Regions from separate parts of the Burkholderia lata genome, predicted to be linked through region 2. Evidence: riboswitches for the same ligand, from Rfam matches in the RefSeq annotation. Region 2 holds a riboswitch; the other holds the start of a gene.
What was found. A riboswitch is a leader RNA that binds a small molecule or an ion and turns the genes downstream of it on or off. The one in region 2 is predicted to bind cobalamin.

Region 1 (5,360 bases), on a different replicon from region 2:
CGCGGGCGAGAGCGTCAAGGCAGCGTCGGAGCCGGACGAGGCAGCGTCCAGGGACGGATGTGCAGACGATTGACGTGGCCGCGGAGATTTGTATACCGTCTTGTCCGGATGACGCCGTGTCGCCCAATTCAGGCGGCGCCTGACTGAACCGGCTGCATCGCCAGACTTCCATCGATTGGGGTTCGACATGAATGTCTCACGCATCGCACGCTACGGAATTGCGGCTCTGCTGATGCTCCAGCTTTCGATTGCGTTCGCGGCGGACTACCGGATCGAACGATGCGACAACCTGATCACGGTCGACCCATCCGGCAAACGCGTGATCAAGGTCGATCTGTCGATCAAGTTGCTGACGGATGCGGCGATCGCCCGCTTCGGCCAGTATGTGCTGTCGTACAACGCACAGTTCGCGAAGGTTGACGTCAATTCGGCGCAGACGGTACATGCCGACGGCTCGACGGTTTCGGTCGATGCTGCACAGGGCATCTTCGATCGTCCGGCACCCGTCGCGATCGCCGCGCCGCAATTCAGTGCAGAGCATTTGCGTATCGTCACGTTTCCCGCGCTCGCAAAAGGCGATTCGATCCGGCTGTCGTACACGCTGGCCGACACCGACACGCTGTTTCCCGGCAAATTCAGCGTGCAGCTCTCGTTTCCGCCGATCGAGGACTATCGCTCGGCGAACGTCACGCTCGACACGCCGGACGACATGCCGGTCGCGATCGACGCGCGTGGCATGCATCAATCGGCCGACGCGTCCCGCGACGGACGCCGGCTCCGTTCCTATCATTACGAAACGCCGCCGTCCGGCCCGCTCGACGAGCAAGCGAACACGGTGGCGTGGACGGATATCGGCCCCGTCTTCATCGCGAGCAACTTCTCCGGCTACGCGGAAATCGCCCACGCCTACCATATCCGCGCGTTCGATCAGCAGCAGCAGGACGACGCGATCCGCCAGCTCGCAAATTAGTTGACCACCGGGATCGCGGATCGGCGCCAACAGGCGATGCGGTTATACGCGTGGGTCGCACGCAACATCCGTTATGTCGGCGTGTATTTCGGCGCCGGGCCGGTCGTTCCGCATCGCGCCGACACGGTTCTCGCCAACCGCTACGGCGACTGCAAGGATCAGGCGACGCTGCTGTCCGCCCTGCTCGATGCAAAGGGCATCGAGAGCCATACCGTGTTGGTCAATCTCGGCAACCGCTATCGGTTGCCGGCCGTACCCGATGTCCTGACGTTCAATCATGCGATCGTATGGCTGCCGGAATTCGACGTGTTTGCCGACACCACGGTCGGCGTGCTGCCGTTCGGCGCACTGCAGTTCGAGGCGAGCGGCAAGCCCGCGCTCGACACCTCGACCGGCCAGTTGATCGTCACGCCGCCGCAGAACGGCCACAACAGCCGCTCATTGCTGGCTTATGCGGTCGATCTCGATCGTGACGGCAATGCGACGATGACGGGCGACATCACGCTCGACGGCCAGGAAGTCCAGCGGGCGCGCCAGATGTTCATCCACGTCCAGCCGAAGCGGCTTGCCGACGAGATGCTGCGCCGCTACGGCCTCGCGGGCGAGTTGCAGATGAGCCCGCGTCATCTCGACGACCTCGACCAGCCGTTCTCGATCGCATTGCACGGCGATCTGAACCAGTTGGCGCTGATGCCCGGCCCCGCGGCATTTGCGATCCCGTCGCTGCCCAACTTCGGTCAGATCCGGAGCTTCGCCGATTTCGTGCTCCAGGAGAAAAGCAAGGTATTTGAAGGCGTATGTGCCGGAACGCGGCTCGAGGAGCACTACCGGATCACATTGCCGGCCGACGCCCACCTGCTCGCAATCCCGCCGGACGTCTCCGTACGAGTCGGGGAAATCGCCTATCAGTCCACTTATCACCGTGAAGGCCGGACCGTCGACGTGACGCGCGTGCTCGATCGCAACCTCGGCAGCAACGTGTGCAGCGGCGCGAAGCTCGCCGCGTGGGCAGACGCCGCGCGCAGCATCTCGAAGGATCTGAAGCGGCAGATCCTGTATCGCTAGGCGCGCGGCACGGGTGTTTCCCATCACGCTGATCCGACCGCGGAGAGCGCCGGACGCGCAGCCGTGCGCCGCAACGCCTGTGCTATCGTATGCGCCGCGTTCGGTGCTCGCATGCGCATTCCGCGCCTGCAGTTAAACGGGAAACAGGAGGCGGACCACCGCCCGGCCTGTGCTGTCCCCGCAACGGTACGCCGCCCGCGCGATGCGCTTCCCCGCGCACGCGCCCATGCCGCCCACGATGCCACTGCCCTTCAGCCGGGCGGGAAGGCTGCGGCCTGGCAAGCGGCCAGCCCGGATACCGGCCGACGCAAGGGGCGAGCCCGACGCTCGCCGAACGCCCGATCCGCGGGGGACGGATGGGGTGCGCATTCCGCCCGCGTCCGCGCGGGCTTCGCTCGATCCGTCATGCTTGACCTGTCTGCTGGCCGCCGCCGTGCCGCCCGCCTGCCCTGTTCCACTGTTACGACACGGTGCGCGCCGTGCCGCGCCCGATGAGCCGCGCGTGGCTGATCGGCGCCGGCCCCGGTGACGCCGACCTGCTGACGCTCAAGGCCGTCCACGCGATCGGCGCGGCGGACGTGCTGCTCGTCGACGATCTCGTGAACCCCGACGTGCTGCGCCATGCCCGCGTCGATGCGCACATCGAGCACGTCGGCAAGCGTGGCGGACATGCATCGACACCGCAGGAGACGATCGTCGCCGCGATGCTCGTGCATCTGCGCGCGGGTCGCAGCGTCGCGCGACTCAAGGGCGGCGATCCGTTCGTGTTCGGTCGCGGCGGCGAGGAACTGGCCGCACTCGGTGCGGCGGGATTCCCGGTCGAGGTCGTGAACGGCGTCACCGCGGGCATCGCCGCGCCGGCCGCGATCGGCATTCCGGTCACGCAGCGCGGCGACGCGCAGGGCGTGATCTTCGTCACGGGCCACGGCGCGGGCGCCGACGAACCCGACTGGCGTGCGCTCGCGGCCACGCGCATGACGATCGTCGTCTACATGGGCATCCGCAGGCTCGACGCGATTGCTGCGGCGCTGCGTGAAGGTGGTCTGCCCGGCGATACGCCGTGCGCGGCGATCGAGAACGCGACGCGCCCCGAACAGCGGCACGTGCTCGCGACGCTCGACACGCTCGTCGAACGCGTCGGCACGGCCGGCATCGGTTCACCGGCGATCGTCGTGATCGGCCGCGTCGCGGCGTTCGCCGACGATCCCGCGGTACGTGCCGCACTCGGCAGCGGCGCATGATGCGCGTCGCGCTCGGCGTCGGTTTCCGCGCAGGCGTGACGGCCGCGCAACTCGATGCCGCGATCCGCGCGGCGCTCGCGCGGTACCCGGCCGCCGAACCCGCGCTCATTGCCACGCTCGCCGACAAGGCGCGTGCCCGCGCGCTGCGCACGCTGTGCGCGCGACGCGGCTGGCCGCTCGTCGCATTCGACGCGGCGCAACTTGCGAGCCGCCCCGAACTCGCCGCGAGCGGCCCGTCGGACGCCGCGCTCGCCCGCTTCGGCGTCGCGGGCGTGGCCGAGCCGTGCGCGCAGCTCGCGGCGCCGAACGGCCGCCTGCTCGGCCCCAAATCCATCCGGGACGGCGTGACGGTCGCACTCGCCGGCCCGCTCTGAACCCTTTTGTTTCGCTTTCTTTCGACAGGACGAATCCGATGAAAACCGACGCCGAATCCCATCAACGGATGACCGAACGCCGCCGTGCGGGCCACGAGAAGAAGCAGGCCGCCGCCGTCAACGAAAAGGGCCTGCTGATCGTCAATACCGGCAACGGCAAGGGCAAGAGCACGGCCGCGTTCGGCATGGCCGTGCGCGTACTCGGCCACGGCATGCGGCTCGGCGTCGTGCAGTTCATCAAGGGCGCGCTGCACACGTCCGAGCGCGACTTCCTCGGCGCGGTGGCCGAATGCGATTTCGTGACGATGGGCGACGGCTATACGTGGAACACGCAGAACCGCGACGCCGACATCGCGACCGCGCGCAAGGGCTGGGACGAGGCGCGCCGGATGATCGAGAGCGGCGACTACCGGATGGTGATCCTCGACGAGCTGAACACGGTGCTGAAGTACGAATACCTGCCGCTCGACGAAGTGCTCGCGACGCTCACCGCACGTCCGGACTCGGTGCACGTCGTCGTGACCGGGCGGCATGCGCCCGATGCGCTGATCGATGCGGCCGACCTCGTCACCGAAATGCGGCTTGTCAAGCATCCGTACAAGGAACAAGGCGTGAAGGCGCAGCGCGGCGTGGAGTTCTGAGCATGCTCGCCTGCCCCGCGCTGTTCGTCAGTGCGCCCGCGTCGGGCCAGGGCAAGACGTCGGTGACGGCGGGCCTCGCGCGGCTGCACCGCCGGCTCGGCCGGCGCGTGCGCGTGTTCAAGACCGGGCCCGATTTTCTCGATCCGATGCTGCTCGAACGCGCGAGCGGCGCACCGGTGCATGCGCTCGATCTCGGGATGGTCGGCGAGGCCGGCTGCCGTGCGCTGCTGGCCGATGCCGCGCGCGATGCCGACCTGATCCTGATCGAAGGCGTGATGGGGCTGTTCGACGGCACGCCGAGCAGTGCCGACCTCGCGGCCGCGTTCGGCGTGCCGGTCGTCGCGGTGATTTCCGCGAAGTCGATGGCGCAGACGTTCGCGGCGATCGCGTTCGGGCTCGCGCGGTTCCGGCCGGGGCTGCCGTTTCACGGTGTGCTGGCGAATCGCGTCGGCTCGGAGCGGCACGCGGAACTGCTGCAACAGGCGCTGCCCGATGACCTGCGCTGGCTCGGGCACGTGCCGGCCGATGCGGGCATCGCTTTACCCGAAAGGCATCTTGGCCTGCACCAGCCGAGCGACATCGACGATCTCGATGCGCGCCTCGATCGCGCGGCCGACGTGCTGGCGCAAACGGCGCTTGCCGAGTTGCCGCCGGCCGTTGCGTTCGCGGAACCCGATGCAGCCGCGCCGCTGCCGCGTGCGCTCGCCGGCAAGCGGATCGCGGTGGCGCGCGATGTGGCGTTCTCGTTCATCTATCCGGCGAATCTCGCGTTGCTCGAGACGCTCGGTGCGGAAGTGGGGTTCTTCTCGCCGCTCGCCGACGAACCGGTGCCGGACGATTGCGACGCGCTGTTCCTTCCCGGTGGCTATCCGGAGTTGCACGCGGCAACGCTTACGGGAAACGCCACGACCGCACGGTCGATTCGCGCACACGCGGCGGCTGGCCGGCCGATCGTCGCGGAATGCGGGGGGATGGTGTATCTGTGTGACGCGCTGACCGATGTGGACGGCGTGACGACGCCGATGCTTGGGCTGTTGCCGGGTCAGGCGACGATGCAGCGCCGGTTCGC
Region 2 (6,533 bases):
CTCACCTGGTACACCTCCCGCTCCTGATCTAACCGTAGAAATGATGCGTCCCGGGGCCTGCCCGGGACGGCCTCGACCGGTGCCCCACCCGCCGCCGGATCGTCGATCTCGACGGCTGGCACACAGCGTTCGCGCGTCATTGCACCTGGTTGCGCAGCGTCTTCGCGGCGGCGACCATGTTCGTCAGCGCCGGAATCACTTCCGCCCACTGGCGCGTCTTCAGGCCGCAGTCCGGGTTCACCCACAGGCGTTCCGCCGGAATCCGCTCGGCCGCCTTCTTCATCAGGCCGACGATGTGTTCCTGCGTCGGGATGTTCGGCGAGTGAATGTCGTACACGCCCGGCCCGATTTCGTTCGGATACTTGAAGTTGTCGAACGCGTCGAGCAGCTCCATGTCCGAGCGCGACGTCTCGATCGTGATGACGTCCGCATCCATGTCGGCGATCGACGCGATGATGTCGTTGAACTCCGAATAGCACATGTGCGTGTGGATCTGCGTATCGTCCTGCACGCCGTTCGCGGTGATGCGGAACGATTCGACCGCCCACTTCAGGTACTCGCCCCACTGCGCGCGGCGCAGCGGCAGCCCTTCGCGCAGCGCAGCCTCGTCGATCTGGATCACGCGCACGCCGGCCTTCTCGAGGTCGAGCACTTCCTCGCGGATCGCCAGCGCAAGCTGGTAGCACGACACCGAGCGCGGCTGGTCGTCGCGCACGAACGACCAGTTCAGGATCGTCACGGGGCCGGTCAGCATGCCCTTCATCGGCTTGTTCGTCAGCGACTGCGCATACGTGATCCACTCGACCGTCATCGCCTTCGGGCGGCTGATGTCGCCGAACAGGATCGGCGGCTTCACGCAGCGCGAACCGTACGACTGCACCCAGCCGAACTGGCTGAACGCGTAGCCGTCGAGTTGCTCGCCGAAGTATTCGACCATGTCGTTGCGCTCGGCTTCGCCGTGCACGAGCACGTCGAGTTCGAGCGACTCCTGTTCGCGGACGCTGCGTTCGATCTCGGCCTGCATCGCCTTCCGGTAACCGGCTTCATCCAGCGTGCCGGCCTTGAACTGGCTGCGAGCCTGGCGGATTTCGCCGGTCTGCGGGAACGAGCCGATCGTCGTCGTCGGGAACGCCGGCAGGTTCAGGCGTGCCGACTGCTTCGGCGCGCGCTGCGTATAGGGGCTCACGCGGTTGCCGAGCTGCGCGTCGATCCGGGCGATTGCAGCCTTCACCGCCGGGTTGTTCACGCGCGGCGAGTGGCGACGCGAATGGATCGCGGCGGCGTTCGCGGCCAGCGCATCGGCCACCTTGTCGCGGCCTTCGTTCAGTGCGGTCGCGAGCACCTTCAGTTCGTCGAGCTTCTGCAGCGCGAACGCGAGCCACGAGCGGATTTCCGCATCGAGCTTTTCCTCGCTCGCGAGATCGACCGGTACGTGCAGCAGCGAGCACGACGGTGCGAGCCACAGGCGATCACCCAGTCGCTTCGCGAGCGGCTCGAGCCAGTCGAGCGTCGCGTTCAGGTCCGTCTTCCAGATGTTGCGGCCGTTGATCGCGCCCACCGACAGCACGCGCTCGGCCGGCAGTTCACGCGCCAGCGCGTCGACTTCGTCGCGTGCGTTGATCGCATCGACATGCAGGCCGTCGACCGGCAACGAGGTCGCGAGCGCCAGGTTGCCCTGCAACTGGCCGAAGTACGTCGCGAGCAGCACCTTGATCCGACGCGTTTCGAGCGCAGCGTACGCGGTCCTGAAGGCTTGCTGCCATGCCGCGTCGAGTTCGGTGACGAGAATCGGTTCGTCGATCTGCACCCATTCGACGCCCTGCGCGGTCAGCGTATCGAGCAGCGCGCCGTACACCGGCAGCAGCTTCGGCAGCAACGCGAGGCGGTCCGAATCGTCCTTCGCCTTGCCGAGCCACAGGTACGTGACCGGGCCGACGATCACCGGCTTCGCGGCCACGCCCTGCGCCTGCGCTTCCGCCAGTTGCTGCAGCAGGCGCGACGGGTCAAGCGAGAAGTTCGTGTCCGCGTGGAACTCCGGCACGATGTAGTGGTAGTTCGTATCGAACCACTTCGTCATTTCGCCGGCCGACACTCCGCCGCAGCACGCGGCGTGCTCTTCCGCCGACTGTGCCGAACGACCGCGCGCGACGCGGAAATAGTTGTCGAGCGCGTCGCCGTGGAAGCCCTGCACGCGCTTCGGCAGGTTGCCGAGCGTGAAGCTCATGTCGAGCACCTGATCGTAGAACGCGAAGTCGCCGACCGGGGCCAGGTCGAGGTCGCGCTGGTCGTTCCAGTGACGCTGGCGCAGCTCGGCGCCGAGCGCCTTCAGCGCGCCGCGCGACGATTCGCCCTTCCAGTAGCGTTCAAGACCGAACTTGAGTTCGCGCTTGGCGCCAATGCGCGGAAAACCGAGGTTGTGTGTCGTGACCATGAGCGCCGTCCAGAAGAGAAATTGAAGGTCCGGCAATCATCATAGGGATTTCAAATCATGAAATAAAATGGCATTATTTCATTCATCCATTAAAGTTATTCATGCATTCGTTGCGCGAGCGAAATCCATGCTGGAACGATTCCATCTCGTCGTCATTCGTGAGGTCGAGCGCCAGGGCTCGCTGACCGCGGCCGCCAATACGCTGCATCTCACGCAATCGGCGCTCAGCCATACCGTCCGGAAAATCGAGCAGCAGCTCGGCACGCCGATCTGGGATCGCGAGGGTCGCGGCCTGCGGCTCACGCAGGGCGGGCAGTATCTGCTGAAGCTGGCGAACCGGCTGCTGCCGCAGTTCGAGCTCGCCGAGGAGCGGATGAAGCAGTACGCGAAAGGCGAGCGCGGCACGCTGCGCATCGGGATGGAGTGCCACCCGTGCTACCAGTGGCTGCTGAAGGTCGTGTCGCCTTACCTGTCGCGCTGGCCCGACGTCGACGTGGACGTGAAGCAGCGCTTCCAGTTTGGCGGCATCGGCGCGCTGTTCGGCTATGACATCGACGTGCTCGTGACGCCCGATCCGCTGAACAAGCCGGGCCTGCGCTTCGACCCTGTGTTCGACTACGAGCAGGTGCTGGTGGTCGCCGATTCACACCGGTTCGCGAACGCCGACTACGTGACGCCCGAACAGCTGACCGACGAGATCCTGATCACTTACCCGGTCGAAACCGACCGGCTCGACATCTACAACCAGTTCCTGACGCCGGCCGGCATCGTGCCGAAGCGGCACAAGTCGATCGAGACGACCGACATCATGCTGCAGATGGTCGCGAGCGGGCGCGGCGTGGCCGCGCTGCCGAGATGGCTGGCCGACGAATACGCCGACCGGATGCCGGTCGTGCCGGTCAAGCTCGGCAAGAAGGGAATTGCGAAGCAGATCTTCCTCGGCATCCGCGAAGCGGATGCGTCGATCGACTATCTGGCCGCGTTCGTCGCGCTGGCGCGCGAATCGACGTGGAGCGCGCCGCGCATGCTGCGCTAGACGCGCCCCGTTGCGATGCGCGTCAGGCGGCGCGCATGCCGACGCGTTCGGTGCGTTCGACCCATGCGCCGAACAGCAGGCCGATCGTCGTCCACGTGATCACCTGCATGCCGATCGCCGCGACGCGGAACTTCCACAGCACGGCGGCCGGGAACGCTGCCGGCACTTCGTTGATCGACGGCAGCCCGAGCTGCACGGCCGCGATGATCGCGACGAACACGAGCCCCGCGACAATCGACGCGTTCCATTGGCCGAGCTTTGCCAGCAGGTGGCGGCGCACGTTGACCGAGAACACCATCGTCGCGATCGAGATCGCAATCATCAGGAAGAACAGGCCCGTGCGATAGCCGATCGTGTCCGGGTCGCCGACCGACGGCGGATTGGCCGGGTACTTGATGTTCGGCACGATCACGAGGGCGATGAACGCAGCCAGCGCGAGCCACGCGGCCAGCGGCCGTGCCGGGAGGCGGCTGCCTCGGCCATACGCGTACGCAAAGACCAGCGAGAACAGTCCGCCGAATGCCGCGCCGTAGGTCACGACGCCCGTCAGCAGACCGAGGCCGGCCTGCGTGTGGCGGCTCACTAGCTCGGGTTCCGGCGCGTCGCCCTTGGCGGCATCGAGTTTTTCTTCAAAGGAGATTGCCTGATCGACTTGCGGTTCGCCGACGACTTTCGCGAAACCGAACGTGAGAAGGCCTGCGGCGATGCCTGCGAGCATCCCGCGCATGAGCAGCTTTCCGACCATCATGAACTCCGCGTCAGTGGCAGGGGAAGCCGAGCAGATGGCGACCGTCGTGGACGAATTCGTGGACGTACATGCCCGGCACGAGCGACGTCGCACCCTGTTCCGCGCCGACGAAGTAAATCGCGAGCAACAGGATCAGGCCGACGAACACGGCCCACGGCAACAATTCACGGACGGGGATGGGCGCCGGCACGACCGCCGGCTTCAGCACTGCTTCGCTCATGGATGCACCTCAGGGGAATCGCGCCCCGACAAATGTTGGATGGGTACGAAGGCAGGTCTGGCTTCCGGGATCATGGATCACCGGTTACAGTGGCGCGACCGCGCCGGAATTGAACCGGCTTCCGCGTTTCGTATCGGGCGAATTGTACGCGCGAACGTTCGCGTATTGAAGCGGCGACAGGTGAACGAACGCACCCGTCCCGGGTCATCCGAAACACGACATGAACATGCATGCCTCGCTGCGCCTGATCGCACACGCATCGACCCGCGCGATGCGTACCGGCACGTTTCCCGACGACGATCCGCTCGACGCGCACGGGCTCGCCGAAGCCTTGGCACTGCGCGACCGGTGGACAGGCGTGACCGGCGCGCTCGTGTTGTGCAGCCCGGCCCGCTGTGCGGTGCAGACCGCCGATGCGCTCGGCCTGCACGCCGACGTCGATGACGCACTGCGCGACATCGATTACCGGAACTGGCGTGGCAAGCGGCTGCACGACCTCGCGCGCGACATGCCTGACGAATTGAGCGCGTGGATCGGCGATCCGTCCGCGTCGCCGCACGGCGGCGAATCGTTCGACGCAGCGATGCGCCGTGCCGGCACATGGTTGAACGCGCTGCAACACGGCCGCGACATCGTCGCCATCACGCATGCGCCGATCGTTCGCGCGGCCGTCGCGCATGCGCTGCGGATGGATCCCGGCGCGGCAACCCGCATCGACGTCGCACCGCTGTCGTGCACGACATTCGCTGCGTCGCCGCACGGATGGATGTTGATCGCCGACGACGATCGGCGCGACACTGCCACATAGCCTCCCGCCGTGTTGCGTTCACTTTGTGGACCACGACGCAAGCCGATGCGTCGCATCGTAATCGCGACGCTCACCTTACGTCGCTGTAAGACACTCCGTTCGTTGTCCCTGCTGTCATCAAACTGACTGCTAGCCGAAGCTAGGATCGGTCGCGGTTCCCTTACGAGATACCGTCATGAATCAACCTGCTTCGTCTACCCCGAACAATTCGGGTTCCGTCGAGCGCACCAGGCAGCTCGGCTATGCCGTCTTCCTGCTGGTGCTCGCGATCGGTGCAATCTATATCGCCACGCACCTGATCGACGATCTGTCGCCGATGCGCGAAGGATCGCTGTTCCCGTACCTGATGCTCGGCGCCGCGCTGCTGATCGCGCTCGGCTTCGAGTTCGTCAACGGTTTCCACGACACCGCGAACGCGGTGGCCACCGTGATCTATACGCACTCGCTGACGCCGAACGTCGCGGTGATCTGGTCCGGCCTGTGGAACTTCCTCGGCGTGATGATCTCGAGCGGTGCTGTCGCGTTCGGCATCCTGCAGCTTCTGCCGGTCGAGCTGATCCTGCAGGTGGGCAGCGGTGCGGGCTTCTCGATGGTGTTCGCGCTGCTGATCGCCGCGATCGTGTGGAACCTCGCGACCTGGTATTTCGGGTTGCCGTCGTCGAGCTCGCATACGCTGATCGGGTCGATCATCGGCGTCGGGCTGATGAACCAGCTGATGCACGGGCCGTCCGGCACGAGCGGTGTCGACTGGGGCCAGGCGCTCGGTGTCGGCAAGTCGCTGCTGTTCTCGCCGATCGTCGGCTTCCTGTGCGCGGCGCTGCTGCTGCTCGTGCTGAAAACCCTCGTGAAGATTCCGGAGCTGTACAAGGAGCCGCCGAAGGATCAGCCGCCGCCGTTCTGGATTCGCTGCCTGCTGATCCTGACCTGCACCGGCGTGTCGTTCGCGCACGGCTCGAACGACGGGCAGAAAGGGATGGGCCTCATCATGCTGATCCTGATCGGCACGGTGCCGGCCGCCTACGCGCTGAACAAGGCCGTCACGCCGGCCGAGACGCAGACCTTCGTAGCGGTCGCGAACCAGGCAGCCGCGACGTTCGGGAAGTACACGAACGGCGTCGCACCGTCCGCGAACCCGCGCGCTGACGTCGAGCTTTACGTCCAGCATCGCGAACTGACGCCGGCCGTGATCCCCGCCGTGCAGCAGTTGTCCACGTCGCTCGCGACCGCGGTCGGTGCATCGGGCTCGATGGCGGCCGTGCCGCAGCGTGACGTCGACAACGTGCGCAACAC

Region 1: another riboswitch for cobalamin. It lies ahead of cobA (uroporphyrinogen-III C-methyltransferase); the one in region 2 lies ahead of BCEP18194_RS24585 (CbtB domain-containing protein).

The regions. Positions count from the first base shown of each region.
Region 1 is NC_007510.1:1,813,301-1,818,660, reverse strand. Features, by position in the region: gene BCEP18194_RS14135 (DUF3857 domain-containing protein) at 233-970, shown strand; gene BCEP18194_RS14130 (transglutaminase-like domain-containing protein) at 1,007-2,035, shown strand; cobalamin riboswitch at 2,119-2,356, shown strand; gene cobA (uroporphyrinogen-III C-methyltransferase) at 2,527-3,276, shown strand; gene BCEP18194_RS14120 (cobalamin biosynthesis protein) at 3,273-3,650, shown strand; gene cobO (cob(I)yrinic acid a,c-diamide adenosyltransferase) at 3,689-4,291, shown strand; gene BCEP18194_RS14110 (cobyrinate a,c-diamide synthase) at 4,294-5,360, shown strand, end outside.
Region 2 is NC_007511.1:389,565-396,097, reverse strand. Features, by position in the region: gene BCEP18194_RS24605 (hypothetical protein) at 1-140, opposite strand, end outside; gene metE (5-methyltetrahydropteroyltriglutamate--homocysteine S-methyltransferase) at 137-2,431, opposite strand; gene BCEP18194_RS24595 (LysR family transcriptional regulator) at 2,559-3,467, shown strand; gene BCEP18194_RS24590 (CbtA family protein) at 3,490-4,212, opposite strand; gene BCEP18194_RS24585 (CbtB domain-containing protein) at 4,226-4,435, opposite strand; cobalamin riboswitch at 4,469-4,606, opposite strand; gene BCEP18194_RS24580 (histidine phosphatase family protein) at 4,656-5,243, shown strand; gene BCEP18194_RS24575 (inorganic phosphate transporter) at 5,419-6,533, shown strand, end outside.